One region of the Mesobacillus sp. AQ2 genome, then DNA from elsewhere that is predicted to be linked to it. Evidence: riboswitches for the same ligand, from Rfam matches in the RefSeq annotation. Region 1 holds a riboswitch; each other region holds the start of a gene.
What was found. A riboswitch is a leader RNA that binds a small molecule or an ion and turns the genes downstream of it on or off. The one in region 1 is predicted to bind cobalamin.
Positions count from the first base shown of each region.

Region 2: linked by a shared signal. The riboswitch ahead of QNH36_RS01190 (ABC transporter substrate-binding protein) and the one ahead of QNH36_RS11430 (ABC transporter substrate-binding protein) in region 1 are both predicted to bind cobalamin.
Region 3: linked by a shared signal. The riboswitch ahead of QNH36_RS02195 (acyl-CoA thioesterase) and the one ahead of QNH36_RS11430 (ABC transporter substrate-binding protein) in region 1 are both predicted to bind cobalamin.

Region 1 covers NZ_CP126080.1:2,280,890-2,291,424, reverse strand. Annotated here, with positions in the region: gene cobD (threonine-phosphate decarboxylase CobD) at 1-1,004, opposite strand, end outside; gene cbiB (adenosylcobinamide-phosphate synthase CbiB) at 961-1,944, opposite strand; gene QNH36_RS11435 (adenosylcobinamide amidohydrolase) at 1,941-2,744, opposite strand; gene QNH36_RS11430 (ABC transporter substrate-binding protein) at 2,710-3,678, opposite strand; cobalamin riboswitch at 3,854-4,052, opposite strand; gene QNH36_RS11425 (DUF2515 family protein) at 4,248-5,381, opposite strand; gene shc (squalene--hopene cyclase) at 5,498-7,384, shown strand; gene QNH36_RS11415 (HXXEE domain-containing protein) at 7,479-8,018, shown strand; gene larE (ATP-dependent sacrificial sulfur transferase LarE) at 8,143-8,973, opposite strand; gene larC (nickel pincer cofactor biosynthesis protein LarC) at 8,991-9,713, opposite strand; gene larB (nickel pincer cofactor biosynthesis protein LarB) at 9,742-10,482, opposite strand.
Region 2 covers NZ_CP126080.1:207,751-218,285, forward strand. Annotated here, with positions in the region: gene ftsZ (cell division protein FtsZ) at 1-373, shown strand, start outside; gene QNH36_RS01150 (metallophosphoesterase) at 929-1,732, opposite strand; gene QNH36_RS01155 (hypothetical protein) at 2,127-2,537, shown strand; gene QNH36_RS01160 (YqaA family protein) at 2,614-3,192, opposite strand; gene QNH36_RS01165 (sulfite exporter TauE/SafE family protein) at 3,329-4,189, shown strand; gene QNH36_RS01170 (GNAT family N-acetyltransferase) at 4,462-5,031, shown strand; gene QNH36_RS01175 (GNAT family N-acetyltransferase) at 5,238-6,083, opposite strand; gene QNH36_RS01180 (FtsW/RodA/SpoVE family cell cycle protein) at 6,080-7,267, opposite strand; gene QNH36_RS01185 (hypothetical protein) at 7,600-8,376, shown strand; cobalamin riboswitch at 8,443-8,624, shown strand; gene QNH36_RS01190 (ABC transporter substrate-binding protein) at 8,961-9,917, shown strand; gene QNH36_RS01195 (FecCD family ABC transporter permease) at 9,883-10,535, shown strand, end outside.
Region 3 covers NZ_CP126080.1:427,275-437,809, forward strand. Annotated here, with positions in the region: gene QNH36_RS02160 (flavin monoamine oxidase family protein) at 619-1,725, shown strand; gene QNH36_RS02165 (EAL domain-containing protein) at 2,012-2,908, shown strand; gene QNH36_RS02170 (hypothetical protein) at 2,947-3,159, opposite strand; gene QNH36_RS02175 (MFS transporter) at 3,258-4,565, opposite strand; gene QNH36_RS02180 (DMT family transporter) at 5,067-6,008, opposite strand; gene QNH36_RS02185 (Lrp/AsnC family transcriptional regulator) at 6,220-6,702, shown strand; gene QNH36_RS02190 (VOC family protein) at 6,820-7,215, shown strand; cobalamin riboswitch at 7,672-7,856, shown strand; gene QNH36_RS02195 (acyl-CoA thioesterase) at 8,017-8,526, shown strand; gene QNH36_RS02200 (ribonucleoside-diphosphate reductase subunit alpha) at 8,504-10,535, shown strand, end outside.

The DNA of each region.
Region 1 (10,535 bases):
AATCGCAGCCATTTTCCTTCAAGCCCAGGAAAGTTCACAGTATGTCTTGGGATTATTCCTCTATGAAGCAGGTATTGCAGGAAGGAATGCTGGTCTTCAAGAGATGGATCCTTCAACAGATAAAAATTCACTCTGGATTGGGACACCAGCAGGCCATGTTTCTGATAGAAATGGAAAAGCCGCGTTCTTTCCTGCTCGATTAAGGCCCTCGTTTCTTTTATGTATGATTCACTGTCGAGACACCATTCACCTGTTTTCAGGGCAATCGCATTTGTGCTCCAATGCGGCTGGAATGCTGCTATCTTGCTAATGACAACTGGATCTGCAAGCAAGTAGCCAAGCCTCAATCCAGGTATTGCAAACATTTTTGTCATCGAACGGATGATGAGCAGATTAGGATATTCCTTTATGTTATGTGTGATAGATTCGTATTTTCCAAGGAAGTCGTAAAACACCTCATCTAAGATCAGCAAGCATTGATGCCTCCTGCACTCCTCCAGCAAATAAAGGATAGTGGACCTTGAATAATACACTCCAGTTGGATTATTGGGATTGCAAAGAAATAAAGCATCTGCGCTCTTTAGCTTTGCATTTAAATTATCATCCCTCCATTCCCATCCCTCATCTAGCTTGTGATACTGCACATGGCAGCCACTCACCCTGCAAGCTTCTTCATATTCCGAAAAAGAAGGCTGGACAATCACCGCCCGCTTTCCAGCAAGCATCCTGCCAATCAGCGAAATGATTTCAGCACCACCATTCCCAAGCAGGACATGGCTTTCGTGCAATCCTTCTTTTTTTGCAATCTTACTTTTTAAAATCGTCCCATGTGGATCTGGATACTCCATAACAGACTCAAGAAGCCGAAACCAATTCTCTTTTAACACAGGAGGCGGACCAAGCGGATTAATGTTGGCGCTGAAATCCAGCTTTTCCTTTGGAACCGGCAGATTCATTGCTTCAAATAAATAGTGTGGATTGGCACCATGAGATGGCCATTTCAACAAGAATCCCCCCAAGCCACAGCACTGCCAGAAAAAGCGGAACAGTCGCTGTTACTATTTTGTTTGCTGCTAAAATATGATTTTTCTCTAATATAACTAGTGCTTCGCCCATCGCAGCGCGTTCTGAAACAATCCCTTTATAATAATTTGTGCCCCCGAGCTGGACACCCAATATGGCTGCCACCGCTGCCTCGCCCCAGCCGCTGTTTGGGCTCGGGTGCTTCTTGGCATCGCGCCTGACCATTTTCCAGGCTGCCATTCTTGTGATGTAAAGCGGGCGGTTCATCATGACCATACAAAGTGAAGTAATCCTGCTTGGCACCCAGTTCACCAAATCATCAAGTTTTGCCGATGCCCAGCCAAAGTCCAAGTATTGATTATTTTTATATCCGACCATCGAATCACAGGTATTAATTGCCCGATACATAAGCGCAAGCGGTGCACCGCCAATTACGGCACAGAATAGTGGGGCTGTGATGCCATCGCTCGTATTTTCGGCAACCGTCTCGACAGCAGCCCGGACAATTTCTGGTTCTTCAAGCTGCTCTGTATCACGGCCAACAATCCAGGATAGCTTATGCCTCGACTCTTTCAAATCATGGTCTGCAAGTGGATAATAGACCGATAATCCGGCTTCTATCAGGCTTTTTTGAGCAATTGCAGTCGAAATCATCACAGCTTCCAACAGGATTCCTGCTAAGGGATGCAGGAAGTAAAAGAATGATGTAAGCAGAACACCGATGCCTCCAACAATTAACAGGACGGCAGCGACCATTGCCATTCCTTTGGCTTTTCTGCCGCTGCCTCTATTCATTCTACTGTCTAATTTGTAAATAAGCGTTCCCATCCATTTCACCGGATGCGGCCAGTCAGGCGGATCACCAATATACCAATCAAGAATGACCGCCAGTGTCACGGCGATAAGGTGATTAAAGATCATGTCTTCACCCTTTTCTTGCTGTTCCTGATTGCTTCCACGGTACATTCATGGACTCCCCTGCCAATGATTCGTCCCAGGGGAGTAATCGTGCCGGCGTAGTCAATTTTTTGCCCCTGCTGTGTTGAGGCAACCAGGATGCTGTCAGTGGATGTACCTGTTGCCACTGACCCTGATAGCTTATCCCTTATTTCCAGATCGTGAAGCGCCTTTGTCTTCGCTTCAGTAGCTGTCATGATGCTCTGAATGAAAGCTTCCTCAGTCAGTTCTCCGCTGACGAATATCCAAATGTTTATCGTTCCAGGCGACATATCAAAAGAATAATACTCACTGCTTTTCGTGGCGTCTACAGCGTTTCCAACACCTGCCGTAACAACGATAAAGATTGAAAATCCTTCTGCCTGATAGTGCTTATAGGATACATCTTCTAGCATGACTGCCGTCATCATCCCGACCGTATCTTCAGGCTGTAATCCCTGCTCCTTCAAATATTGGATCATTTCTTCCCTATGGTCGCTGCAGTCATACCCTTTGTCCACATGCCGGTTTACAAAAGTGCTGTACCAGCCGGTTCCCGCTCCGACAACTCCTGAAGACATCGTTCTTAATGGGAGTGGAGAATTCAAGACAATGTAATCTTGCTTCATCTTAAGATGATTTTCTCCTATTTTTACTTGTGCTGGTTCATCTGAGCAGCCTGCTGGATTCAAGCCTATTTCCTGCGCAGCAGCCATTGACTGTGCCAGCTTTTTTGTGATCTTCTGCAAATTATTTAAAAACATCCGGGTAAACGGCTTTGGCAAGCTCCTCTACTCCTTCTGTCAATCTCGGCCCAGTTCTTGTCACCTTATCGGAATGAACATCAACCACGCGGTTTTCCTTTACTGCAGTGATCTTGTCCCAGCCTTTCCGGCTTATCACATTTTTCACCGGCTCATTGGTATAGTATCCATGCGTCGTGATGATCACATCCGGATTACTCTTAATGATGGCCTCTGGGTCCAGCTTTGGCCAACCTTCTTCTTTTACAGTGTTATCCGCATTAATGATTTGCAGCATTTCGTCAATGAAGGTTTTCTTGCCAGCTGCATAAATTTCCGGTGTTGGTGATACTTCAACAAATACGGACTTTCTGTCTTCTTCTTTGATTTCCTTTGCTTGTGTTTTGATTTCTTCAATCTTTTTCTTCATGTCTGCAATCAAAGTATCGGCCTTTTCCTGTTCACCTAAGGCAGTACCAATCATGCTGATCGATTCATAGACTGCATCGAATGTCGTTGCGTCGTTGACTACCAGGACAGTGATTCCGGCATCCTTAAGCTGCTGGAGGCCAGCACCAGACGTATGTGCACCTGAAGCATGTGCAAGGACCAGATCAGGCTTTAAAGAAATGATTTTCTCAACATTAAATTCCATTCCGCCAATTTTCTCTTTCTCGGCCACTTCTTCAGGGAAATTATCAAAATCAGAAACTCCAATAATTTGATCATCAAGACCTAACCCGTATGCAATTTCTGTATTGCTTGGAATCAGGGAAACAATTTTTTCAGGCTTCGATTCGATTGTGACTTCTTGTCCAGTTCCATCCTTTATGCTCACTGGGAACTTTGCTTCTTCCTGTTGAACCGTTTCAGTTTTATTTGTCTTTCCCGCGTTGGACTGCTCAGCATTACCACACCCTGCCAATGCGCCAATTGTTAATAATAGTGCGAATAAAAATGCATTCAATTTCTTCATCTGTCATTCCTCCGAATTATCTTCTCAATTTTTTTCAAAACAAACTTTTTGCACAACAAAAAAAATCGGTCTATAAAACTAAAAAAACACCTCCATTTTACTCATGGAGATGTTTGTATCGGTTCCTCTAATAAAAAGCCAGAATCGTTCCCAAACACCTCCTATCCTCGTAGGTTGTGAAGCGAAGAATCAGGCAGGTCTCCTGGCTTCTGGTCATTGCTATCAAGCGCCTTCCCATACAAACAGTACAGTGGCATAAAGCTTGAAGCTCCCAGTTACAGTGGCGGGACCGCGTTGGAATTTCACCAACTTCCCTATTAAGTCTCTAAACTACTCAAATTCGTCTAGCAGACACCAGATTCTTTATGTATTAAATTTTCCGCTGGTTTCAATTATACACAATTCATGTCGAAAAAAGTGTGAATTTGGATAAATTATCTAAAATTAAATTTTAATAAGGGTCAAAAGCAGTAGGATACCATAAATAAAAAATCAAAAGACATCAATATAGCCTTTTGATTTTAAAGTTATGACTATCCTAATATTGTTTAGAAACTGCTCATGTTTGATTATTCTTCTCGCAATAGAATGGCTTCCTTCGCCATGACTGCAAGTTCAATTTTTTCAATGGTTTTGCAATAATTAGTTAAAATCTCTCCATCCACACTGACTTCCTTATGAAAATAATCGAGTACATGCCAATCCTCAAACCAATCCCCGCTCTCTGCCTCTTCATGAGGGGTATCCGGCCAGGCGTATTTCAAGGGCGGGCTGTATAGCCGCTCTGCCCCCTTTCTCAACTCGCAATTCTTGACCCGTCGCTTATAAAGGGAACGGGGAAAAGATTCATTGATATCATTAAACAAATGTGGCCAATAATCTTTTCTTGAGCCCGTGTGAGGGTGTTCATGGGCCCATTTCAAGACCCGAGCCAGAATTCTTTCTTGCTGAAAAAGAAGCGAATACAACTTTTTTCCGAATAAAATTCTCTCGTGGAGCGAAGTGAAGTAGCGCAACGTGCCGCCATTAAGTGAAGCTTTCACCTTTTTGTTCCCGGCACAACAGGGAAAAATGATATTGTTGAAATTCAAAAAATCGTACATTTTAAAGCTGACCGTACCTGTTACGATTTTTTTATAATGCTGGTTTTGGATCAATCTTTTTTCCAGATAGCTTTGTTCATTGATCACCATCGCAAACGCCAATGCAGCTTGATCACCACTGTTCCAAAAGTAACGCCACATCGTTTCCATGAAGGTGGAAACATGAAAATAACGTAAAAGATGGAACATTTCCTTTCTGCCTCTCACACTCAGGTCATAGATCAAAAATTGAGGATACACATCTTGAAATATCAACCAGCTGCCGCGCTCCAAAAAGGAAAAAAAGTCTTTCTGATCCTTATCAGATAAAAGCTTTGTCAGCAACTCCCCTTTTAAATCCGTCATGTTCCATCCGACGTTTCGCGATACCATATGTCCGAGAAATGCCCAATGTATTTCAGGGTGCTGAAGATAAAAATCAAAATACGCCTGCGTCCGTGTTACATTGTTTCGATTGAGTTGTCTCGTCTGCTCTTTTATAAAATAAATCCATCCTTTATCTTTTTCTGATAAATCAGGCAGATGACCGAAAGCTTTCTTTTTCGACTTTTTCTTTAATTCTTTTTTTACATCTGAGAAAGATTTAAGCAAGAACGGCATCATCCTTCATAAACGTTCATTTTGTGTGGATCATTCATTCCCATCAAAGGAATGCATATTCATTTTGCACAAGGAATATGAATACAAAGATGAATACTTAGGAGAGGAGCGGTTATATGAGGCATCGGGTATATAAGGAAATGAACAGAATCGCTGATCAGTTGATCCAGGACCAATCAGACAACGGTGCCTGGCATTATCCTTTCGAGACAGGGATCCAAACGGACTGCAGTATGATTATCTTATTACGGACGTTGGAGATAAAAGATGAAGAATTCATAAAAGAATTGGTGGATCGGATCGCCGGAGAACAGCAGGAAGATGGGTCGTGGAAGCTGTTTCACGACCAGGAAAAAGGAAATCTGACATCCACTGTGGAAGCTTATTATGCCCTCCTTTATTCTGGTTACAGGAATAAAAAAGACAAGGATATACAGGCCGCCAGGAAGTTTATTTTGGCCAACGGAGGTGCCTCGGAAGTCCATTTGTTTTTAAAAATCATGCTGGCCCTGACAGGACAATGTGAGTGGCCCCACCTCCCCATTAATATTGAAGTGATGCTTATACCAGACACCTTCCCAATCAATCTTTTTGACCTCTCCGTATACGGAAGAGCCAACCTTATCCCTTTTTTGATACTCGCCAATACGAATTTCCGTAAGCGAACACCACGATCACCCGATCTCTCCGATTTATTTCAAAACAAAGAAGTTCGTTTTTTAACAGAAGATCAAGAAGAAGATGCGCGCTCGCTGATCAATTGGATTAAACAAGGGATTAAGGGATTGAAATCCCATGGAAACCTTCGAGAGTTGGCATTATATCGTGCCGAAAAATATATGCTCGACCGACTCGAACCTGACGGCACCTTCTTGAATTATTTCAGCTGTACAACCCTGATGATTTTTGCCTTAATGGCTAGAGGTTATCATACTACACATCCGGTGATTACCCGTGCAGTGCAAGGGTTAAAAGCAACGGCCACCCGGATTGACGGACAACTTCACTGCCAGTACACGACGGCTACAGTTTGGAATACGACCCTGATAAATTATGCTCTGCAAGAATCGGGTATTCCCTATTCTTCCAACACTGTTCAAAAGGCAAATCAATACATCCTCTCCCGTCAGCACCTCAAATACGGGGATTGGGCCATTCATGCTCCAGACCTGTTACCAGGAGGCTGGGGATTTGCGGACTTAAACACATTCCACCCGGATATTGACGATACAACCGCTGCACTGAGGGCAATTCGTACTTTGGCCACAGAAAAAGTGGATTACAGGCAGGCATGGGACCGTGGAGTAAACTGGCTCGTTTCCATGCAAAACAATGACGGAGGCTGGGCGGCATTTGAAAAGAATGTGGATAAGAAAATATTGACCTTGTTACCGATAGAAGGTGGAAAGGATTTATTGATTGACCCGTCCACGGTTGATTTAACAGGAAGGACTTTGGAGTTCTTCGGCAACTATACCAATTTGGATTTTCACCACCCGATGATTAAAGATGGGATCCGCTGGCTATTGCGGCATCAAAATTCTGATGGCTCCTGGGTGGGGCGTTGGGGTGTGTATATTTATGGTACGTGGGCGGCTGTAACGGGAATGATTGCAGTTGGAGTTTCTCAAAAGCATCCAGCCATTCAAAAGGCGTTAACCTGGCTTCGGTCAATCCAGAATCCCGATGGCGGATGGGGAGAATCGTGTAAAAGTGATATCAAAAATCGTTATGTGCCTCTTGGCGAAAGTAGCCGCACGCATACCGCATGGGCCCTTGACACACTGATTTCCGCGGCCACTGAAGTTACGCCTGAAATTGAAAACGGTGCAGCTTTTTTAGTGGGTAGGAAGGAAAAAGAATGGACGACGACCTACCCAAAAGGAAGAGGTATGGCAGGCTCTTTTTATATCAATTACCATTGTTATGAATATGTTTTTCCATTGCTTGCCTTGGCACATTATCAAAAAATAGCTGGCGGACAGCTCTTAACTGGTGAATAACACGTACTTTCATAACCTCTCTTGTTTGGCATAATCTTAAATCCTGTCCCATAAAATTCACAATAGATGACAGTACAAGGAGGTTGCGAAAAAGATGCTAGAGGCGCTCCACCATTTTTTAGATCTGAAAACATTAATCTGGTTATTTCCTATCATTTTCATTTTCCATGATCTAGAAGAAATCATAACCATTGAATCTTCCATGGCTGCAAACAAATATCCGAAAACCAACTTCGTCGAGATGACATTAACAATGAGGAAAAAGTTAGGGTCCACCGCTGCCGAGCTTGCTGTTTCAGCTACATGGATTTTATTGATTATCTCCTTCACTGCAGTTATGACCGCTAAGTTTGCATCTAACGGAGAAGGTTTTCTTATGTTTACAGCCATTCTTAATTTATTTGTTTTACAGGCATCCATGCATATCGTTCAAAGCATTAAGTTCAGGGCCTATACACCTGGGATCATAACGTCCCTGTTCCTCCTTATCCCTTACTGCCTCGTTACCTATTATTTTTTGGCTCAATATGGACTCTTGGACTGGCAAATAATACTCACCAGTCTTCCGGTTAGTTTGGTCATGATCATGGTTTTCCTGGTTGGCAATCTTTTAGGGCGTAATTTTATTCGATGACTGGTTTTGGACATATTATCGAATCCATCTGATAAAGGTTCGGTTCATTGGAAAAGGAGTATTGAAAAACAGGCAGAAAAGTCCTGTCTGTTTTTCAATACTCCTTTTCCACAGTCCAATATATTTAAGCTTCAACAGTTATACCCTTCAGCATCTGATTCATACTTCCGCTTTTATACCCAGTAAGGTCTAAGGCAACATATTTATAGCCAATAAGCTTCAATTGCTCGGAGACCAGAACATTATACTTAAGAAGAAGCTGCATATCTGACGGATCCACTTCTATTCTGGCAATCTCATTATGGACTCTGACACGAACCTGTTTAATCCCGAAGCTTTTAATATATTGCTCCGCTTCATCAACTTTTCTTAGCTTCTCAATAGTGATTTTCTCACCATACGCGATTCTTGAGGATAAACAGGCAAGTGAAGGCTTATCCCATGTATCAAGACCCAGCTCCTTCGAACGGATCCTAATATCTTCTTTGGTAATATCCGCTTCTGCCAGAGGCCCTCTCACATCTTTTTCCATTGCTGCTTTTACGCCAGGTCGGTGTTCACCGAGATCATCCTTTATGAGACCATAAGTTAAATTGTAATAACCTTTTTCGGCCATAATAGGATAAAGGTTTTCAAATAGTCCTTTTTTACAGTAATAACACCTATTTGAGTCATTTTCGGTGTACCCAGGAATGGCAAGCTCCGACATTTTAATAATCTGATGGGGAGCATCGATTTCTTTTGCGATACGAATGGTTTCTTTCAACTCTGACGGAGGAAAAGACTCAGAATCTGCTGTAATAGCCAGAACATTTTCCTTTCCGAGGGTATCCAAAGCAACCTTTAATAAATAAGTGCTATCCACTCCGCCTGAGAAAGCGATAATTATTCTTTCCATCTCTATTAATATTTCTTTAAGTTTTTCCTCTTTTACTAGACTGTTATGTATATCCATTTGACGGCTTCCTCCTTTTATTGTTCACCAATAACAAATCGAACAACATTTGGGTGTGACATAAAATCTTTGGTTCCTGCACCATACCCAATTTCCCTAACCTTCATGGAAGGCATGGGTCCGAAATCATTCGCGAGAGTACGGACAATCGCGGCTCCTGTAGGTGTTGTTAATTCAGTCTGTACATTTGTTTCACGTAGCGGAATATCTTTTAGGATTTCCAAAGTAGCCGGTGCCGGTACAGGATAGAGGCCATGAGCAATCTTTATATAACCGTTACCTGCAGCAACAGGTGTGCAAACTACTTTTTCGATGTTGAGAGTATGATAAGCGATCGCAGTTCCGATAATATCAATCATAGAATCTACTCCGCCAACTTCATGGAAGTGCACCTTTTCCAGAGTGCTGTCATGAATTTTTGCTTCTGCCTTTCCTATAACTTCAAACATCTTTAAGGCTGTTTCTTTTTCGGGTTGATCAAGCTCAGATTCTTCAATCGCTTTTTTTATATGTGTATAGTGACGATGTGAATGTTTTTCCTCTTCTGTATTGATAATCAGCTCCGTACTGGCAATCCCCTTCTTAACAACCTTTTTTGTGGAGAGAGAGAATTCCTCCTGAATAACAGACCTTAGCTTCTTCTCCACTACTGATAAATCAACGCCTAATTCAGTAAAAGCTGCCAAAGACATATCCCCGGCTATACCTGAAATACCGCAATCTATATATAATATTTTCACCTTAAATACCTGCCTTTGTTTTCTATCTTTATATTCTGAGCATCAAGGAGGCTGAATAGCCTGCGCCAAAGCCGTTATCAATGTTGACAACAGTAACGCCAGAAGCACATGTGTTAAGCATACTTAGTAATGATGTTATACCGTTTAAATGCGCACCATAGCCTATACTGGTTGGTACAGCAATAACAGGGGTTGAAACAAGCCCGCCTACGACACTGGGCAATGCGCCTTCCATTCCTGCGACAACAATTAAAACATCACACTTTTTTATTTCCTCCAGCTGAGCAAACAGCCGGTGGATTCCCGCTACTCCTATATCATAAAAACTTGAATATTGATGGCCCATAGCCTCAATCGTCACTTCAGCTTCCCTGGCCACCGGAATATCAGAAGTTCCTGCACAAATGACACCAATTTTCTTTTCCGTTTTCAGCTCGTAGTCCTCAGGTTTGTATAGGAGTGTTTTGCCCGCTGAATCGTAGACTGCCCCTTCAACTTCCCTGCAGACTTTTTCGGCAGCACCCTCAGCCACCCTTGTAGCAAGAACCGTCTTACCCTTATTCACTAAGTGCCTAAAAATTTGTACTATTTGCTCCGGTGTTTTTCCGGCTCCATATATGACCTCAGGAAATCCTTGTCTGAATTCACGTTCATCATCCACTTTAGCGAAGCCGTAATCTGTAAAACCCTGTAATTGTTCTTCTGCTTCCTCAATTGAAAGATAGCCATTTTTTAATTGTGTTAAAATATGTGTAGTATACGATTGCATTCCTTTCGTCCTTTCTTTATCTCTTAATCTCGGAAAATTCAATCCAAGGAGGC
Region 2 (10,535 bases), 2.1 Mb from region 1:
CATCAATGAAAACCTGACAAATGAAATCATGGTGACCGTCATTGCGACCGGCTTCGATCATGATATTGAGGAAGCACAGCCAACGAACACATCACGCCGTCCTGGAGACATGATTGCCAATTCACGTGAGAAATACAACTCTCAATCGAGACAGCGAGAGCGTATTGCCTATGCAGAAACGGGAAATTACGGCCAAGCTCAAAACCACAGCCAAACCGGCAGTTACGGCCAGTCCGGAAACTATGGCCAATCGGGCAACTACAGTAATCCGCCTGCCTACGAGGAGCCCGCGAATTACGATCGGGGTACCAAGCAGCCAGATGACTCGCTTGAGATTCCATCGTTTTTGCGAAAGCGAAGCAGAAGACGGTAAATCCACAAAGAAAAGGCCAAATCCTATGAGATTTGGCCTTTTAATATGATTCCGCCATTTTAACGTTAGATATAAAAGGTAGATTGAATAATGACCCGAAAAGAAACTCTGGGCCGGCTTCCTTCTACGGATATTGTCTAGTTAGGTCTGGCCGGTTATACATACCATTGAATTATAAAAACCAATCACTACCCTGTAAATTCTTCGAAAGCATGCATGCAGACCTCGCCGTAGCGAAAGTCCTCAATATATAGGCCCCCATTTTAGTTTTGTTTTTGGATTTTCTATCAGACTATAAACGGAAGTAATTTTGAAGAAAAAGAAACGACTACTGAAAGGTAAGCACTCAGAAATAATTCTTATAATTAATTGCGAGGAACTACAATCTGAGTTAGTAAAGGACTACTTTTCAATCATTATGCATTAGGTGTTGCAGCAGTCAAATAGGATTGTGGCTTACTGTGCTTAAAAAGCCATTATTCAGTAATCTATTGACTGGATTAGAATGACTGAATTAAGAATCATTATGGACAGATCAATACATTTTCATCTTTCTTAAATTTCTATAACTTTAACTCTTGAAAAAATCTCTTCCTCCACTGATTCACAGTCCCATTCGTGAGGGTAGTAGCCTAACGGGTTACAGATGATTTCCATTCCTTTATACTGTTCGTGATATCGTCTATGAATATGGCCAAAAATATATTTTTTCACGCCATATTTCACTGCTAATTCCCCGAAACGTGAACTGCCCATCATGGCATTGAAAAAGTCCCAGCTAGGGTCGTCCTTATATATAACAAACTTGGGAAAAGGGACGAAATGTGTGACCATGATAATATTTTTCCCGCTATACGCACTTAGCCACCCCTCTAACTTTTCACAATAACGCTCAGTTTCATCCTGATCCTGACCGGGCCAATTTGCATATAGCTTGTCTGGCCAAGTGAATTTATTAAACTTCCCGAGTGCAAATTGTTCTCTCGTATAACCCTTTACTCCAAAAGTATAATCATACCAGCCCCCATCGCCGATAATCACCCAATCATTGTTTAACTCAATTGGTCCACTTCCAAGATTACCTGGAAACTCAAGCAGTATTTCGTAAGAGGTTTTTGAATCCTCATAATAAATATCGTGGTTTCCATGCACAAATAAAACCCTGGTTTGTGGAAAATCACTTTGTAATTGATTTAAAAGATCAAGGGTTTTTTTAGGGCCTGCGGTCATATCACCGCTTAAAATGAACACATCAGGTAAATGGGCTTCAATCCATCTTTTTAGCACAGTCATAATATCAGTACCGGTATTTTTCCGGTTTAAACCTTCATGAATATCAGACAAAATGGCAATTTTCAAATCAATCACTCCCAGCCAAAATTAAGTTATCGCCTAAAATGCCCTACTATATTGGTCCTAACGAGAACCATTTCTCTAAAACAGAGTAATAATCCTCCCAAATTTCAATTTAGTTTGTATACTTTCTAGAGGGTCTTTATTTTCGTAAAATTGATTTGGTAAAAGAAGATGTGTTGTAAATGGTTCCAATTATTGCAGCGGCAAGGTTGCCTGAAAATAGGACCGTCTGAAAACTCAGAACGTCTAATAGACAAAAAAATAAATACTGTCCTTTATAAATTAAGTTTAGTATCGGGTGCAAGCTATGCCCAATGTGCGACCGAAAATTTTCCTCATTCTTTTTAAATAAACGGTGTAGAGTAGTTTAAAAAGGTTACCAAGGGATTGATTGAGAATGAGTTTAGCTTCCTACATTGGCTGCAATATAGAATTATCAATAAACGATGATGGATCTTCAGGTGGTTTTTTTTACATTGGAAGTTGTTTTGCAGGAGAAAGAGAACTCCAAAATGTAAAGAAATATCAGTTGACTACCCCTTATGTTTACGAGGTATCAAGTCACTGGGGAATTGAGATTTCGGAATATATGGACCAAGAAACATGTGCTGAATCAAAAGTAAAGCTGTTAGAACTTTGTAATAGAATGAACAACTATCTTGTAAAAGGGGATTATTTTGAACTGTATAGTTGTTGGATTGGAGAAGAAAAGGATAAGCGAGAGGGTGAGATCATCTTCCAAATCAATAACTTTGATATTGACCAGATTGAAATACCAGAAAAAACGTTAGTTAGATTCGAAAAATGATGGCTTTCTACAACTAACGATCAACTATAAAAAATGCTTGAAGCCCATCTAGGCTCCAAGCATTTTTTATGAACCTTTATGATTTCTTCGATCTTTTTAGATACATATAAATCAAATATCCAATAATCACGACAGCTCCGAGGGCAATTGTCAGCATTGCGAAGTTTTCTTCGATGAACGGCATGGCTTTGTCGCCCAGTGCAACAATGATGGCTGCTTCAAGGAAGAAGCGCAGGCCGCGGCCGATGATGGACCAGATGATGAGTGTAGGAATCTTGACGTTTGAGATTCCGGAAAAAATCGTGAAGACTTTATATGGAATAGGTGTAAAGCCGGCAATCAGGATGGCCATTGCACCGTATTTCTCGAAATAGCGTTCGACCAGGACAATTTTCTCTTCTTTTATAAAATATCGAAGGATGGGACGGCCGACTTTTTTGCCGATATACCAGCCAAGCAGGGCACCGAGCACGGAACCGGTTGTGGTGATGAAGGCATACCAGAGAGCCTTGTCAGGGTTGGAGATCCCCATCGGAATCAGCAAAACATCGGGAGGAATCGGGAAAAAAGAAGATTCCAGGAAAGAGACGAAGAATAATCCCCATGAACCAAATTCAAGCAGCCATTCTTCAATCGAGTGAATCCATTCAGACATTAAACAGTATCTCCTTTGAATTGTTATAGTAAGTGTCAATTGAGCCTAATTAGAAGTATACCATTTATAATTCTGCAAGAGCCAATTATTAATGGTATCCTAAAAAAGGAAATAGTCTATAAAAGGGATGTTGTCTATGGAATATATACCTTTTCTGCTGCTGGGCGGATTGATCAGCGTAATGTCGGGTTTCTTCGGAGTTGGGGGAGGTTTTATCCTGACACCGATCTTACTATTGATTGGTTTTTCGCCGCTTGAAGCGATCACGACGAGCTTGTTTTTCACGGTGGGCACATCAATGTCAGGGATTGCCGCTCACATCCGCATGAAAAATATCCTCTGGAAAGAGGGACTGATCATGGGGCTAAGCGGGATTGTCGCGACACAGCTGGCCCGGCCGATTGTATATGCTCTTGAAGCGCGGGGCTGGGATGACATTGTCATTCCGTTCCTTTATATTGTGCTGCTCGCTTATTTTGCGATAAAAATGATTCGCCAGGGCAAAAAGAAAGACGGAGAGAATCCCGCACCCGCTCATTTTTCGGTACCAAAGCTTTTAGCAGTTGGGTTCGTCGGCGGCTTTGTTTCGGCATCGCTTGGAGTAGGAGGCGGCTTCATCATTGTCCCGCTTATCATCACCTCGCTGGGATTCAATCCTAAAAAAGCAGTCGGAACGAGTTTGTTTGCAGTGCTGCTCATCGTCTCAGTTGGTTTCATTTCCTATGCGGTCAACACACAAATCGATTACTTCATTGGTTTGATGCTGATTGCCGGTGCGTTAGTCGGCGCTCAATTCGGTGCCAGAATGACTGCATATTTTGAAAACAAAGAAATGAATGCGATGTTAGGGATGCTGTACATTGTCACGCTGGCAGGAGCTGTTCTGAAGCTGGTTGACCTGAACAAAACCGGGCTTGTACTCATGGGAATCTTCATTGTGTACTTCTTTGTAAGGGCCATAGGTAAAATCAGGGCAAAGGCAATGGAAAAAGGCTGATGCTTGGTCTTAATGGATTCGGTTTAGGAGTAGAAAAACTAAATGCACACACCAATTTGCAACTTAATCAGCAAACAAAATCTATGTAATTTCCCACTTGAAAACGCTCAGCAAAAATTGACTTGCTGTGCGTTTTTTGCGTTTATGGAATTGTTTAAGTTATTTTGTGAAGTTATACACTTAAACGTTAGCAGTTTAGGTGAAGAAGGGTTTTCAGAGTAAGGTGAAGAAAATATTAGTGATTGATATGATTTGGTCAGGCGGGTGAGAAAATGATTAATTATTATGGTACATCCAGATTAGAAACGGATCGATTAGTTCTTCGGAAGATTGAACTTTCTGATGCTCAAAGTATATTTGATCATTGGCTTTCAGATGATCGAGTAATGGATAATCTTATAAAAGGTGCACACAAGTCTTTAGCAGAAACTATTGAGAGGGTAACAGAAATCGTAAGTAAATATGATACCCAGGATTTCTGTTATTGGGGTATAGAACTGAAAGCAAGTGGTGAATTGATTGGAGCTATTGACCTCTTCAATTTTGATAGTATGACTGAGAATTGTGAAGTAGGTTATTCAATCGGTTACTCCTGGTGGAACAAGGGGTATGGAACTGAGGCATTAAGAGCTGTCATTGAATTTGGCTTTAGACATATGAACATTCACAAAATATCAGCATCACATAATACTGATAATCCAGCCTCTGGAAAAATAATGCGTAAAGTGGGAATGGAACAAGAAGGAACCTTTAAGCACATGATTCGAAATGCCAAGAATCATTATAAGGATTGTGCTGTATATGGGCTCCTTCAGGAAGATTATTTTAAAAATGTGAAGTGACAAAAGGTGAGCGTTAGTTGGTGAGATAATATATGGATACAAAGGGACCGATAGTTCTATAACGGTCTCTTTTTTATGGCTTCAGCATATAAACCTGCAGACATTTTAACAAGTCAATCCATAAGTGGCTGCCAGTCTTCAGACTGATATTTGATGTTTTCTACTTCAAAACCAAATCCGTAAGCTTGGTCTCAGCCTTTTTTCATTTATGCCTCCGATGTGAGAGGGTGCTTGAAAAAACGCGGGAACTCTTGTCCGATGCCAATTTTTACAAATAATTCTCCGTCCCGTTTAAAAGGAAGTGATCGAAAGTCCAAATCCTTGTAGTCAGGTGTGTAATGAAAGACAACTTCCCCTGCAGGAAGGATATTGGTGATATTCACCGGCGAGGTGCTGATTACATCATACAGTTGGACCTGACCGTTCTCTTCCGTGAAAATGACAATCGCGTCCTCTTTCTCAGCATAATAAAGATGGTCGGGAAAAACATTCAGGATATGGTACATGGTGATGCCGCCAGAGTTTGCAGTCGCAAAGGCCTGGGAAACTGGCGCTCTCCCATAAACAATTTTTTCAATCTGCTTAAGATCTGCCGGAATCTCCAGTTTCCTTAATCCTGCCCGGTCTGTATTAGAAGGAATTATCGTTGAAAACTGGTGCTCCTCAACCCGTTCAAAACCGAACTTCGGGTAAAAATCAAGCACGCTGTCATTGGCGAACAGATACACGTAATCATACTTTCCCTCATATTCGGCCAGCACATGGTTCATCAGACTTGCTGACAACCCTCTATGGCGATAATCAGGATGCGTCATTACAGTACCAATTTGCAGGGCTTTGAGGCTTTTTCCAGCTATGATCAACTCAAGCTCATTGACCGATACATTCGCGATCACCCGACCGCCATCCGTAAAGGAAAACGGAATATATCGACTTCCCCAATACCCTTTTTCATGCCAGTTGGTAAAATCAAGTCCGAAAATGTCGGAGGCAAGCTGGATGAAACTTCCCCTCAAAACATTATTATCACGATAATTGCTTACTAGCTTCATAGATCAAAACTCCTGTCTCTTGAGGCAAACATATAGGTTCTATGATGGAACCGGATTCCATAAATCAGCCCCATCGCCAGCATATTGCCCATAAGCGAGCTTCCCCCATAACTGATGAAAGGCAGCGGGATTCCCGTTATCGGCAGCAGCTGGATGGTCATTCCGACGTTTTGGAAGACGTGGAAAGTAATCATGCTAATGACACCTGCACTAATATAGGTATTGAAAGGGTCATTCGTATCCAGTGCCGTTTTTGTCAGATGGTAGATAAGCAGAAAGTACAGGCTAATGACAAAACTGCCGCCGACAAAGCCGAATTCCTCGCCAATGACACTGAAAATAAAGTCTGTATGGCTTTCAGGAATATAGACTTCACTGCCATTGAGACCTTTTCCAGTCAGCATGCCAGAGCCAATCGCACTGAGGGATTTTAGCAGATGGTAGCCATATTCCGGGTAGCTCTCCGGATCAAGCCAGGCATAGATGCGCCCAAACTGATACGTTTTTACCCCCAGGTATTTTTTCAGGATCTCAGGCTTCCAGATGACGAGATACAGAATGCCGGCCCCAAGTACAGCTCCACCGCCATAGAGAGGCAGGATGATTTTCCACGTAATGCCTGAAACTAGGATGATTCCTGTGAAAATCGCAATCACGACCAGGGAAGTTCCGAGGTCAGGCTGCATCATGATCATCCCTAACGGTAAGGCGGTGATAAGGCCAAGCTTGATGAACAGCAGGAAATCTGTTTGGAGTGTCTTTCTAGGATGATTTTTATGGTGGGTATAGATGGCGCTGCTCAAGGCAAGAATCAAAAAGACTTTCATGAATTCAGAAGGCTGGATTGAACCGAATGGCTCGATGAAAAACCAGCTTTTGGCCCCGTTTCTTTCTTCGGCAATGCTGGCAGGAGCGAAAAACAGGAAGACGAGCAGGAAAACTCCGAAGCCGTATAAATACCAGGAGAGCTTGCGGTATTGTTCACTGTCGAACATCATTACTACTGCAATGATACCTGAACCGACGACATACCAGAATATTTGCTTATATAAAAAGTTCTGGCCAACATATTGCCCGGTCTTCTGGGCGCTATAAATGGCGAGACAGCTTGTCAGAAAAAACAGCAATAAGAGAAGTGTTAACGTCCAATCAAAGCGGTCGAATTTTTTTGTGGATTTATCCATTTGCTACACCCTGTCCAAAATCATTTTTACAATAATCGTTTACCAGGTATCTTTCGCCTGTACGAGAATGTATTACCATTTTATGCTAGCAGACGAATATTATCCTCACAATCCCTGAGCAGGTAATATGTCCCTATAAGTATTAGACGAATGACAGGAGGGTTTAGTTTCTTTTGAAAAGGGATTCTTTTAATCGGAAAGGTGGATAATAATTATGTTTTTGAGGATTCAAAATAAGATATTTTCCACCGTTTTTGTTAGAATGGAAGAAGCGTCATTTGTACGGAGCCGCTGGCATTCTGCAGCTTAGAATTTTCCGGGAGGTTTTGCTGTTGAAAAAGAACCATCCTTATAGCAGGGATTTATTATATCTCCACATGAACGAACGGGACCATTATGTACTTTCGCACGGAATCGAATTCCATGAATTTTCGAGGTCGCTGCCTGATCCATTTAACCATCTTTTGCTGTTGAAGCATCGCTATGAGGATGGCGAATTCAACAGGCATACTTTATTTGAGTATGTACCAGGAGATAGTGCCGAAAAGCTGGTAGGAGCCAATGTACATGCATATGGGGATTTTTGCTGGATTGATTTTGAGGAAGTGGAAGCACTGAATGTGCTGACGGCCCAGGAAATTGCCGAACTTCTTTATCTCGGGCATATCAAGCATCATTTGAAGCTGCCTTTTTACAATCAGCTTAATAATCGTTTTGTGTACCTGTCCAATGAGGACGGCTGGTTCAATAAGATCTATTACCGCAATTTCAATGACTTTTTCCGCATGCTTGGCAATGTCCTGTCAGGAAAACTCGGAGAAATGAAACCGGAAAAAACGCTGCTTGGAATCCGGAAAAAGAAGTCCTATCCATCTGTAAGCAAGGAAATCCTGAAATCACTGATACCAGCCTTGAAGGAAGGGGCTGTGTTTTCGCTGAAGAATATCCAGCAGAACCGCAACAAGATTGAAATACCGATCTGGATTATCGGAGATTTTGCCAACATGGATGATATGCAGGATGAATATAAAGAAGCAAGCCGCAGCAATCCTGACGGCAGACTTGTTTTCGATAAAAAGTTGAAGGAATGGAGCTTGCTTGCACAATAAGTCGAAAAAACAAAATTTTTGCAGCAACTTTTGGCAATTCGTGTATAATGAGTTGGAGCGGAAAATTACATAACGATCTGAACAGGTGTCTTTTATAACAAGACTTAATAGGGAAGTTGGTGAAAATCCAACGCGGTCCCGCCACTGTAAATGGGAGCAAGCTGCAACATGCCACTGTACAAATGTATGGGAAGGCGCAGCGAGCATTGACCATGAGCCAGGAGACCTGCCTGTCCATTGCACCAAGCAAACCTACGAGGATAGGGAGGTGCCGACAGGCTTTATGTCTTTTTTATAAAACATTTGCTTACTCGGACATCTCCCCTTCAGGTGGAGATGTTTTTTATTTTATATTATTAGTTTTGTTGAAGAACAATGCTGGTACTTAGCATCCTGTTGATTGTAGTGGAAGTCGCGTAGACTCCTCCGAAAATGCTAACGCATTTCCATCGTGCGTGGGCTAACTCGAGGAGGCTATTCAGTGTCCTGCGGGCTCAGCGCCAGCCCCGCGGAAAGCGAAGCGCCTGGAACGAAAATCAACAGCCTGATTAGACAAAGCTGATCGAAAAATGGAGGAGAAGTAAATGAAGAAATTATTGTTGATATGGGTGGCGGCTGCCATGATCCTGGCTGGCTGCGCTACTGATGCACAGCCAGAAAAAAAGGAAGGTGAAAAAAACGCGCAGGAACAGAAGACAGGATTTCCTGTCACGGTAAAAGATGCGTTTGATGAAGAAGTTGTCATTGAAGAAAAGCCTGAAAAGATCATTTCCCTGATTCCGAGCAACACGGAAATCGTTTATGCGCTTGACAGCGGGGACGCAATTGTCGGCGTCACAGATTTCGACAATTATCCAGAAGAAGCAATGTCTAAGGAAAAAGTCGGCGGAATCGAGTTTAATATTGAAAAAATGATCTCGCTGAAGCCGGATCTTGTCCTTGCCCCTGGGTCCACCGCAGACACGGCCAAAGAAGGTCTGCAGCAACTAAAGGACGCAGGAATTGCGGTTGTCGTGGTGAATGATGCGCAGTCATTTGAAGAAGTGTATCAGTCAATCGAGATGATTGGAAAATCGATTGGTGAGACTGAAAAAGCAGCCGAGCTAGTAGATTCGATGAAAAGCAGCTTCGCAGAACTGAAAAAGAAAGCTGAATCCATTAAGCCAGAAGAGCAAAAGACTGTATTTGTTGAGGTCTCGCCTGAACCGGAAATCTACACAGCCGGCAATCATACGTTTATCAATGAAATGCTTGAGTTGATTGGTGCGAAGAACGCTGCCGGTGACATGGAAGGCTGGCCGAAAGTCGACCCGGAAGTCATGGTTGAGCGTAATCCGGATGTCATTGTGACAACCTATGGATATTATACGGAAAAGCCAGTTGAGAAGGTGCTTGCGCGGAAGGGCTGGAACAATGTAAAAGCGGTCAAGGACCAGCAGGTATTCGATGTCCACTCCGATCTTGTTACCCGTTCTGGCCCAAGGCTCGCTGAAGGAGCGGAGGTACTTGCAAAAGCCATTTACCCGGACGTTTTTAAATAATAAAGGATTAGCATATGTTTTTGCTGCAGCATTTTTGATCATCTCAATGCTGCTGGGAATATCAATCGGAACGGTTTCCATTCCTGTACCCGCTATCATTAAAATCATTGGTGCTGACATTTTCCGATTTCAGGGACAGGGAATCGATCCCATGCATGCAAGTATTGTTATGGAAATCAGGCTGCCCCGCGTGCTGCTGGCAGGCTTAGTTGGTGCGTCACTGGCGATCGCTGGTGCCGCATTCCAGGGCCTGCTGCGAAATCCGCTGGCAGATCCGTATACGCTCGGGATTTCATCAGGTGCCTCCATTGGTGCTGTCGTTACGCTGTTTTTTGGCCTTTCACTGCCGCTGATCGGTGCCTTTACCTTGCCGGTGCTCAGCATTCTGTTCGCATTCGCCACTGTGTTGTTTGTGCTGTTTTTTGCCCGGAAAGTCGACAGGCTGCTCAGGGTGGAAACCATTATTTTGACGGGAATCATTTTAAGCTCCTTTCTCGGATCGTTCATTTCGCTTATGATTGCTCTCTCAGGCGAAGAGCTGAGGCAAATCATTGGCTGGCTGCTCGGCAGCGTATCGATGCGCGGCTGGGAGTATATAAAAATCATTTTTCCTTTCTT
Region 3 (10,535 bases), 1.9 Mb from region 1:
ACCTGATCTGACTTCGGACAAAGTCATCAGTAAGAGCTACAGAAATGTCCGAACCTGGGTCAACATCGGACAAAATCAGTATTGAAAGCCGGAGAAATATCTGAACTTGGGTCAACTTCGGACAAAATCAGTGTGGAAAGCCGGAGAAATGTCTGAATCGGGGTCAACTTCAGACAAAATCAACGGAAAGAGCCGGAGAAATGTCCGAACCTGGTCTGACTTCGGACAAAGTCATCGGTAAGAGCTACAGAAATGTCCGAACCTGGTCTGACTTCGGACAAAGTCATCGGTAAGAGCCTGAGAAATGTCCGAACCTGGGTCAACTTCGGACAAAATCAACGGGAAGAGCCAGAGAAATGTCCGAACCTGGTCTGACTTCGGACAAAATCATCGTAAAGAGTTCGTGAAATGTCCGAACCTGGTCTGACTTCGGACAAAGTCATCAAGAAAAGCCGGAGAAATGTCCAACCCGGGTCAACTTCGGACAAAGTCAACGGGAAGAGCCGGAGAAACGTCCGAACCTGGGTCAACTTCGGACAAAATCAACGTTAAGAGCGGGAGAAATTTCCGAATCTGTACCCGAATCCGAACAAGTGTTAATTACTGGAGGGAACCACTATGAATGAACCGGTCGTCATTGTCGGAGCGGGCCTGGCTGGGCTTCGTGCTGCTGCTTTGCTTCAATCTAATGGAATCAGCTGCCGGGTGTTGGAGGCGCGTGATCGAATTGGAGGCAGGGTTTTGAGCATGGAGGCCCAGGACATGCCGGAGCTTGGCAAGTTTGATCTGGGTCCTACCTGGTTCTGGCCGGATCATGAACCTGTCATCACTAATTTGGTCAAAGAACTTGGATTGTCAACTACTGAACAGTATACTTCGGGCGAAATGCTTTATGAGCAATCGAAAACTGGCCCCATCCAGCGGCATGTTTTGCCAGAAGGTGCTGTTGAGAGGTCTGTGCGTCTGGCTGGCGGTATCCAATCCCTTATTGATGCCATCGCATCCACGCTTCCTTCGGGCACGATCGAGCTGAATACACGGGTTACGGCTATCCAACTCGATGATCAAGTGACAATTGAAGCGGAAGAACTTACAGGGAAAAAGAAGAGCATTCATGCTGGAGCGGTAATCCTGGCATTGCCGCCTCGGATCATCGCTGAAAGGATCGACTTTTCACCTTCTCTTCCAGATGGAATTTTAGCGAGCATGAAAGACAAGCGCACATGGATGGCGGGCCAGGCCAAAGCGGTTGCGATTTATGACCGTCCATTCTGGAGGGAAGACGGTCTTTCCGGCCAGGTCACCAGCTGGTCTGGTCCTTTGCAGGAGATCCATGATGCATCGCCAGAAACAGGGTACGGCGCACTTTTTGGCTTTTTCGGCATTCCGGCAAAAATTCGGCAAGAACTTGGTGAAGAACATTTACATTATCTTGTCATTGACCAATTGACACGTCTTTTTGGCCCGTCGGCTGAAAAACCGATGGCTTTCCTGTATAAAGATTGGGCAGGTGATCCTCAAACAGCAGTGGAACAAGATCTTCCTCCGTTGACCAGCTTTCCGGACTATGGCCTCCCGGCAGGAATAAGTTCGTGGGGCAAGAGGGTTATTTTTGCAGGTACTGAGACAGCGCCTGGTCATGGCGGGCATCTTGAAGGAGCTCTTCTGTCAGCGGAGCGAGCGGCATCTGTTTTGATGAAACTGGTTGATGAGAATAAACTGTAACGATAGATATAAAACGAAAGCGTGCCTTTTCCGATAAAACGGATGAGGCGCTTTTTTGTTTGCGCAACTGTAGTTAGTGGAACAGGACCATGCCTCAGCAGAAATCTGGTTTAATTTAACTATTAAATTTACCTATTATTAACACAGTGATATAGTAAGAATTACCTAACTTGAGAGGACGCTATATACTATGAGTTGCAATGCGTGTGTGGTTAGAAATTTACAGTTTGAGATAAGGGTAGAAGGGGAGCAGAATGTTACCATTTTTCCTGAAGTGGTTCGTCACATGGAGCGTAACGGTGAACTGGTGCGGTCGGAAGGGGGTTCACTGGTTGTTAGCGAAGCAGGGATGAGGGATTTCCTTGATTTTTGCCATGATCATATGGAGCCGGGCAAGGTGTTTTTTCGGCTGGATGAAGAAAAATGGAGGCTTCTCTCGGAAGCAGAAGAAATCCTCGAAAGTGAATGGATCGACGAGGTTATCCGAAAAGAGCTGGTTACTTGCCATGCCCAACCGATAGTTGATGCTGGAGGCAAGGTTTACGCCCATGAGATGCTAGCCAGATTTTACCGAGAGGATGGTTCGGTGATTTATCCTGGTGCAATTTTCAGAGCTGCCAAAAAGCGTGACCGGTTGTATGCTCTTGATCGGATTTGCCGTATGGCCGCCGTCAGGGCCGCCTCATTTACGGATAAGAAGGCGTTCATCAATTTTATTCCGACATCGATTTATTCTCCAGAATTCTGCCTGAAGTCGACGACGATGCTGGCTGACCGACTGGGAGTCGATCCGGGACGGCTTGTTTTTGAAGTCGTTGAAACAGAAAATGTCGAGGATACGGATCATCTGAAAAGAATCCTCACTTTTTACAAAGAAAAAGGTTTCCGTTACGCGCTTGATGATGTGGGTGAAGGGTACAGCACATTGGAGCTGCTTTCCGACCTGCAGCCGCATTATATGAAACTAGATATGAAGTATGTACAGGGAGTGGCTGCAAATCTTCAAAAGCAGCGGACTGCTTCTGCATTCTTAACTGAAGCGAAGAAACTGGGATCTGTTCCGCTTGCGGAAGGAATTGAATCTGCGGAAGATTTTGAGTGGCTAAAGGAAAAAGGATATCAGCTGTTCCAGGGGTACTTTTTTGGCAAACCTGCGCCAATTGAAAAATCAGCAGAAGAATAATAAAGAAAAGAAACCGTGCAAAATACGGTTTCTTTTTGCTATATATCATCGGCATAATGCATGGAGCGTTTTGCTTCCAACATCTCTTTCATTTCATTTATTGCTTCTGTCAGGAGCGCAATGTCTTTAAGAATTTGCTGTTTGATGACTGTGTCGGCACTTAATTGATATTCAATTTTCAGTTGGATCAGTTCCCTTTGGAATAGAAAAAGTGTGAGCAGCTTAATCTCCCCCTTTGGAAAAATAATCATCCTCTCTATCTGTATAGTTCTATATACCCAAGTTTCTTAGTTTTAAAACATAAAATATGGTAAAAAGCCTCCCCGCATTATGGGAGAGGCTTTCAAATTTACGCTGTTGTCTTTTGTGCTTCAAATACGGCCACAGATTCTTTCCTCTGGTAGTAGTACCAGTTGAGGACGATTGAAATCACATAGAAGCCGATGAAGATGGAGAATGCTGGTACATATCCTCCGGAAATTTTTACGGACCAGCCGAACAGCTTTGGAATCAGGAAGGATCCGTACGCTGCGAATGCTGCCGTAAAGCCGAGTACTGGAGCCGCTTCTTTCGGAATAAAGATTCCAGGAATCATCTGGAATGTTGAACCAGAACCGATGCCAGAAGCGATGAACAGAACCATGAATGAAGCCAGGAAGCCGCCGAATTGCTTCGTGCCAAGGAAGTAAATGACGCTTCCAGCACCAGCCATCATCACAACAAGGACGATGGATGTCAGCTTGGCTCCGCCCATCTTATCAGCCATCCATCCGCCGATAGGGCGTGCACCTGCAGCAAGGAAGGCGCCAAGGAAGGCAAGTGAGATATATTCAGGGAACTGTGTTTTCAATAAAAGCGGGAATGCCGCTGAGTAACCGATGAAAGATCCGAATGTTGCAACGTAAAGCCATGTCATGATCCAAGTGTGCTTTCTTTTTACAATGACGAATTGATCAGCGAATGATTGCTTTGTGCCAGGCAGGTTATCCATGCCGAACCATGCAGCGATTGTGACGATGGCGATTGGGATCAGCCAGATGAATGCTGCGTTTTGAAGCCATACTTCCTGACCGTTAGACAATTTCTGTCCATCACCAGCGATGAAAGCGAATGTTCCAGTTGTAATGATTAATGGTGTTACGAATTGAACGACAGATACACCCATGTTGCCTAAACCGCCATTGATGCCGAGCGCCGTTCCACGTGCTTTTTTCGGGAAAAAGAAACTGATGTTGGATGAAGAACTTGAAAAGTTACCGCCACCCAGGCCGCACAGTGCAGCGAGTAAAAGCATCACTGAGTAAGGTGTGTCAGGATTCTGCACCGCGAAGCCGATGCCGACAGCCGGAATTGCGAGCACTGCAGTTGTCAGGACTGTCCAGTTGCGTCCGCCCATCATTCCTACTCCAAATGTGTACACAAAGCGCAGCGTGGCACCAACAAGACCAGGCATGGCTGCCAATGCGAAAAGCTGTTGATCAGTAAAATTAAAACCAATATCATTAAGGCGAATTGCAACCACAGACCAGATTTGCCAGACAATGAATGCGAGCATCAAGGAAGGTACCGAAATCCATAAGTTACGTTGGGCATGTTTTTTTCCTTCAGATTGCCAGAAACGATCGTCTTCAGGGTTCCATGTATTTATGCGAGCCATTTTAATTCCTCCATATGTGATATGAGTGTTTACAAGATTAATAAACCATTTATATCACACATCAGTTGTGACGAACCTCACATCTGGAGACACCATCACAATTCTGTCAAAAAGTCTTGAACAAATTTTGACAAGGAGCAGTGTAAGTCTGAGGGAAAACACCTATAGGGGTGTTTGGGCATGGGGAGTCTATTTTGATTTATGGCGCTCAAACGGATTAATTTACATGGAGAAAACATAAAAAGTCTGCGATACATGACAACGAGATCGGGGTTAGCCTCGAAATAGAGGCAAAAAGCATGTCCGGGCGCCTCACTAATTCATGTTATTGGCGAAAATTCCAATATATCGACCACATTTTAAAATATATCAGCGGATTTTTGATTTTATCGGCCACATTTAAGATTATATCGACCACATTTCGCAATATATCGACCAACTCATTATGGAATCCAGAAACATAAAAAAGCCTTATTCGGTTATGGATAAGGCTGTTCTTTGTTAATTTCTTTGCTTGATTGGCTCTCCAGCTAAAATAGGTCTAGAAATTGCCAGCTGCTTTTCTTTTAAAGGAGCAGGCTTGTTTTTCAAAAAGGTAAATAAGAAGCAGCCTGCGATGACGATGATACTGCCGGCGCCCTGGGTCCATGTCATTTTTTCACCCAAAAAAGCAAAGGCTAAAACAGCTGTGAATACTGGGTTGAAATTCAGAAACAGCCCGGCGGCACTTGGGCCGAGTTTATTTACCCCGATATTCCATAGGACCATGCAAAGGACTGTGGAGATCAGGCCTGTATATAAAATAGATTGGATGAATGATGCATTTACGTTTGTGACTGTGAAATCTGAAATCGTAAAAGGCAGAAGGACCAGCAAACCGAAAATGCCAGAATAAAGGGTGGACATCATCGGTGTAACGGATGCCATCGCCCATTTGCTAAAGACCGAATACATTCCCCACATGCCCACTGCTGCCAGCATATAGATATCCCCAGTGTTGACCTTCAAGGCAAACAATGACTCGAAATTTCCTTTTGAAAGAACAAGCAAAACGCCAAATAATGAGACGACCATTGAAAGGACCTGAAGAGAGTTTATTTTTTCCTTTAGAAAAAAGAAAGAGAATGCAGCAATTGAAAACATGTTTAACGTCGATATTAAACCGACGTTGGTAGCCGACGTCTTTTCCAGGGCCATGAATTGCAATGCCTGAAACAAGGCCACGCCAGTGACCCCCATCAAAAATAACGGGAGGATCGATTCCTTTGGAGGAATCAGCTTTTTTTCTATCCGCCAGACAAGCGGGATCAGGAAGATGATTGCAATAGCCCATCTTAGGATGGTCAGGGTGGCAGGGGAAGCATGCTCAACTAGCGTTTTTCCCACGATAAAATTACCGCCCCAAAGAAAGCTGGTCAGTAGCAATAAGATATAATATTTCACGTCATTTAGCTCCCCTTCTAAAAGAGCCATTGTGCACAATGACATTGTTCATATGAATTATTTTAACATTTTAGTTAAAAAACATAATGATATTTTGTATAATTTATATTATTTGAAATAAATGAAAGTAATATAGGTTTTTAGTTTAAAAAATTCATTTTCGAATAGTGGTTAGATCTGTTTTTTGAATAATTGAAAAGGGTGATGAGTCATGGAGTCGATTGTCAGCAAAGTTTTGGACAATGTGGATATTAGAATTTTGGATTTACTGCAAAAGGATGCACAGCTAAGCAATCTTGAACTGTCAAAGCGTGTGAATTTATCGGCACCGGCGGTTCATGCAAGAATCAAGAGATTGGAGTCTGAAGGATATATCAAAAAGCAGGTCGCGATTTTAAATCATGAGAAGCTTGGTTTTGATTTGCTATGCTTTGTATTTATAAGCACCAATATGCACCAGGCTGAAAAGCTCGCATCACTGGAAGGTTCATTGGAAGCAATGAAGGAAGTCCTCGAGTGTCATTGCTTATCAGGCGAGTATGATTATCTGCTAAAGGTTGCCTGCAAGGATCGCAAAGGCCTGGAGATATTTATTAGAAAGCTGAATGAGCTGGGGGTCACCAGGATACAAACAAGCCTTGCTTTGAGGGAAATTAAGGATTCTACCGTTTTGCCAATACATGGTGATGAATAAAAAGTTAGATTTTTAAAAATATTGAATATATTTGTTTGGATATCCTATAATAAAGGGAGATAAGTTTGTCCTCACGATATACATAAATAGCATCTAATTTTTATTCAGGAGGTTATCATGGGTAGATTAGTTCATTTTGAAATTCATGTGAGTGATATGGATCGGGCTAAGAAGTTTTATGGAGAGGTATTCGGATGGTCATTTCAAGATTGGAGTGAATATGCAGGAATGCCATACTTCGGTGCTGTGACTGGCGATGAAAAAGAGCCTGGAATCAATGGTGCATTAATGCAGCGGCAGAGTGCTCCTCCAGAAGCTAACCAAGCATTAAATGGATTTGCATGCACAATGGGAGTAGAAAACTATGATGAAACTGAAGCGAAAATTCTCGAAAACGGCGGCAATGTGTCAATACCGAAATATGCCCTCCCTGGAATGGCGTGGCAAGGATATTATAACGATACTGAAGGAAATGTCTTCGGAATTCATCAACCTGATGAGAATGCGAAATAGAATCTTTGGTAGGTGAACAATATCCGAGATGATTGAATAAGTGCGCTCGAGGCATGGCCAAAACTTAAATCCACAAAAGACTTCTTCTTGTGGATTTTTTTTGTGCCCGTAATGTTTAATCAAACGTTTGATTAAATTTATTGATAATAAGCGAATTCAGGTTGAGCGTGGCCGGCCCCCATGGGATTCTCCGCTTGCGGGGTTATGTTCCAAGCATCAGCGTTTCAATTTATTGGCGAAAATTTAATTATATCGGCCATATTTCCAAATATATCAGCGGATTTTTGATTTTATCGACCACATTTAAAGATTTATCGACCACATTTCGCAATATATCGACCACACTCATAATTGGCGTGCTGTTATGAAAATAGTTGAAAAACCCTCAGAGATGATTTACTATCAATTCATAACACGATATATTGTGTTGGAAAGAGATTAATATAACTAAATATTGAAATTGCCGGTAAGTATGGTGTCTGAACAAGACTTAATAGGGAATCTGGTGAAAGTCCAGAACTGTTCCCGCAACTGTAAGTGCTGACGAAATAAGGATGAACCACTGTCTTAAAAATGGATGGGAAGGCCTTAAAGTAGGGTGAAGCACAAGTCAGGAGACCTGCCATATTTATGCGTGTTATCTTCTTCGGGAATTGGGAAGGTATTACGGGGATAAATTGATAGGCTCATGTAGTTTTGCAGATACATATGAGGTGTTAATTGATCAACGTTACTTAAACCCATCTTTCGAGATGGGTTTTTCTCATTTTCAGGGAGCATTTTTCAAACAGGAGGTCAGGAATGGAAGGATTATCTACAAATGTGTCCAGGACTTTGCAGAACCGGCTGGTTTTGCCTCCGGACACGAATCATCTTGGAACGATTTTTGGCGGCACCGTGTTGTCCTATATTGATGAAATCGCAGCGATTGCAGCGATGAAGCACAGCAGGATGGCAGTTGTTACGGCTTCGATTGACTCAGTGAATTTCCTGTCATCGGCAGTAGTGGGCGATATCTTAACGCTTGAAGCTGTGGTGATTTCAACAGGGAGGACGTCGATGGAAGTGTTCGTGAAAGTGGAAAGCGAGAACTTGAATACGCGTAAAAAGACTTTGACGACCACCTCGATTTTAACCATGGTGGCAAAGGATGAAAAAGGTGTGCCCGTTCCGGTCGCCGGGGTCATTCCGGAAAGTATTGAAGAATGGGAGCTGTTCAACACGGCGGACATGAGAAAGCAGCATAGGCTGGAAAAGAAAAAAAGTAAACAAGCAGGAGGAGTCATCGATGAAAATTCAAGTAAAGGATGATCATTCAGCCAAACGGATTGCAGAAATTGAACAATCGTTCCCTCAATTAAATTTTTCACCATTCAAAGAAAAGGTCGACCAGGTCCTTGAAGCCAAGAATATGACAGACGATCAACTCGAGAACATGTTAATTTTGACAGCAGTCGAACGAATCGGCCGTATTGAACCTGACTGGACCTATGTGGCAGCACGCTTTTACTTGAAGAAATTGTACAAGCTTAGTGCAGGATTTCGGGAAGGAGTTGGTTATGGATCCTTCTATGATTTAATCAATAGACTGATAGGAATTGGGATTTATGATAGCCGAATAGTAAAGGCTTATTCCCAGGAAGAAATCGAATATCTTGAAAAAGTGATCGATCCCGAGAGAGACAAATTATTTACCTACATAGGGCTTGCCACGATGGCGGAAAGGTATCTTGCACGCACTCAAAAAGGCGATTTTGCGGAGCTGCCGCAGGAGAGATTCATGATCATCGCGATGACCTTGCTGGCAGAAGAACCGATGGAAAAGCGGCTTGGATTGGTAGAGGAGGCATACTGGGCGCTGTCCAATCTCTATATGACCGTAGCAACACCGACACTTGCGAATGCTGGCAAAAGCTATGGCCAGCTGTCGAGCTGCTTTATTGATACGGTAGCGGATGATTTAAGAAGCATCTATGATTCCAACACGGATATCTCAACCTTGAGCAAGAATGGCGGCGGCATAGGCGTGTACCTGGGCAAAATCAGAAGCCGCGGCAGTGATATCAAAGGTTTCAAAGGAATCAGTTCCGGAGTGATCCCGTGGATGAAACAGCTGAATAACACCGCGGTTTCGGTCGATCAATTAGGGCAGCGGCAGGGTGCAATTGCTGTTTACCTTGATGTCTGGCATAAAGATATCTTCCCGTTCCTTGATGCAAAGCTGAACAATGGTGACGAGCGCCAGCGGACCCATGATATATTCACAGGCATTTGCATTCCTGATTTATTTATGGAACAGGTAGAAAAACGGGGCGACTGGTATCTGTTTGATCCACATGAAGTAAGGCGGGTAATGGGATTTTCGCTTGAAGATCATTTTGATGAGGAAAAGGGTGCAGGTTCATTCCGGGAAAAGTATTGGGCATGCGTCAACCATCCAGGGTTGTCACGTGAAGTGGTGCCGGCAATTGAAATCTTTAAATCGATCATGGTCTCTCAGCTAGAAACCGGCACGCCTTACATGTTTTACAGGGATCAGGTCAACAGGCTGAATGCCAATCACCATAAAGGGATGATTTACTGCAGCAACCTATGCACGGAAATCACCCAGAACATGAGCCCAACTCTCCTTGAAGAAGAAACAATCGAGGACGGAAGAATTTTAATTTATAAAAAGCCGGGTGATTTTGTCGTCTGCAACCTGTCCTCGATTTCCCTTGCCAAAAGTGTAATGGATGATGTACTTGAACGAGTGATCAATATTCAAGTCAGGATGCTGGATAATGTCATCGATATCAATGAAATCCCTGTGCTGCAGGCACAAATAACCAACAAGAATTATCGGGGAATCGGTCTGGGAACATTCGGCTGGCATCATCTTCTGGCTCTGAAAGGAATCAAATGGGAAAGCGAAGAGGCGGCAGAATATTGTGATGCCCTCTATGAAGAGATTGCCTGCTTAACCATCAGCGCAAGCCTTGAGCTGGCAAAAGGAAAAGGGGCATATCCTTATTTTGAAGGTTCCGATTGGTCGACAGGACAGTTTTTCGAGAAGAGACAGTACAACGGTGAAAGATGGGATGATTTAGCCGAAGAGGTAAAGCAGAATGGCATCCGGAACGGTTACCTGATGGCGGTGGCACCTAACTCTTCAACATCGATTCTGGCGGGTTCGACAGCAAGTATTGATCCAATTTTCAGGCTCGAATATTCTGAGGAAAAGAAAGATTACAAGATTCCAGTGACTGCACCTGATCTATCAGCAGAAACAATGTGGTTTTACAAGACGGCCTACAATGTTGACCAGCATTGGAGCATCA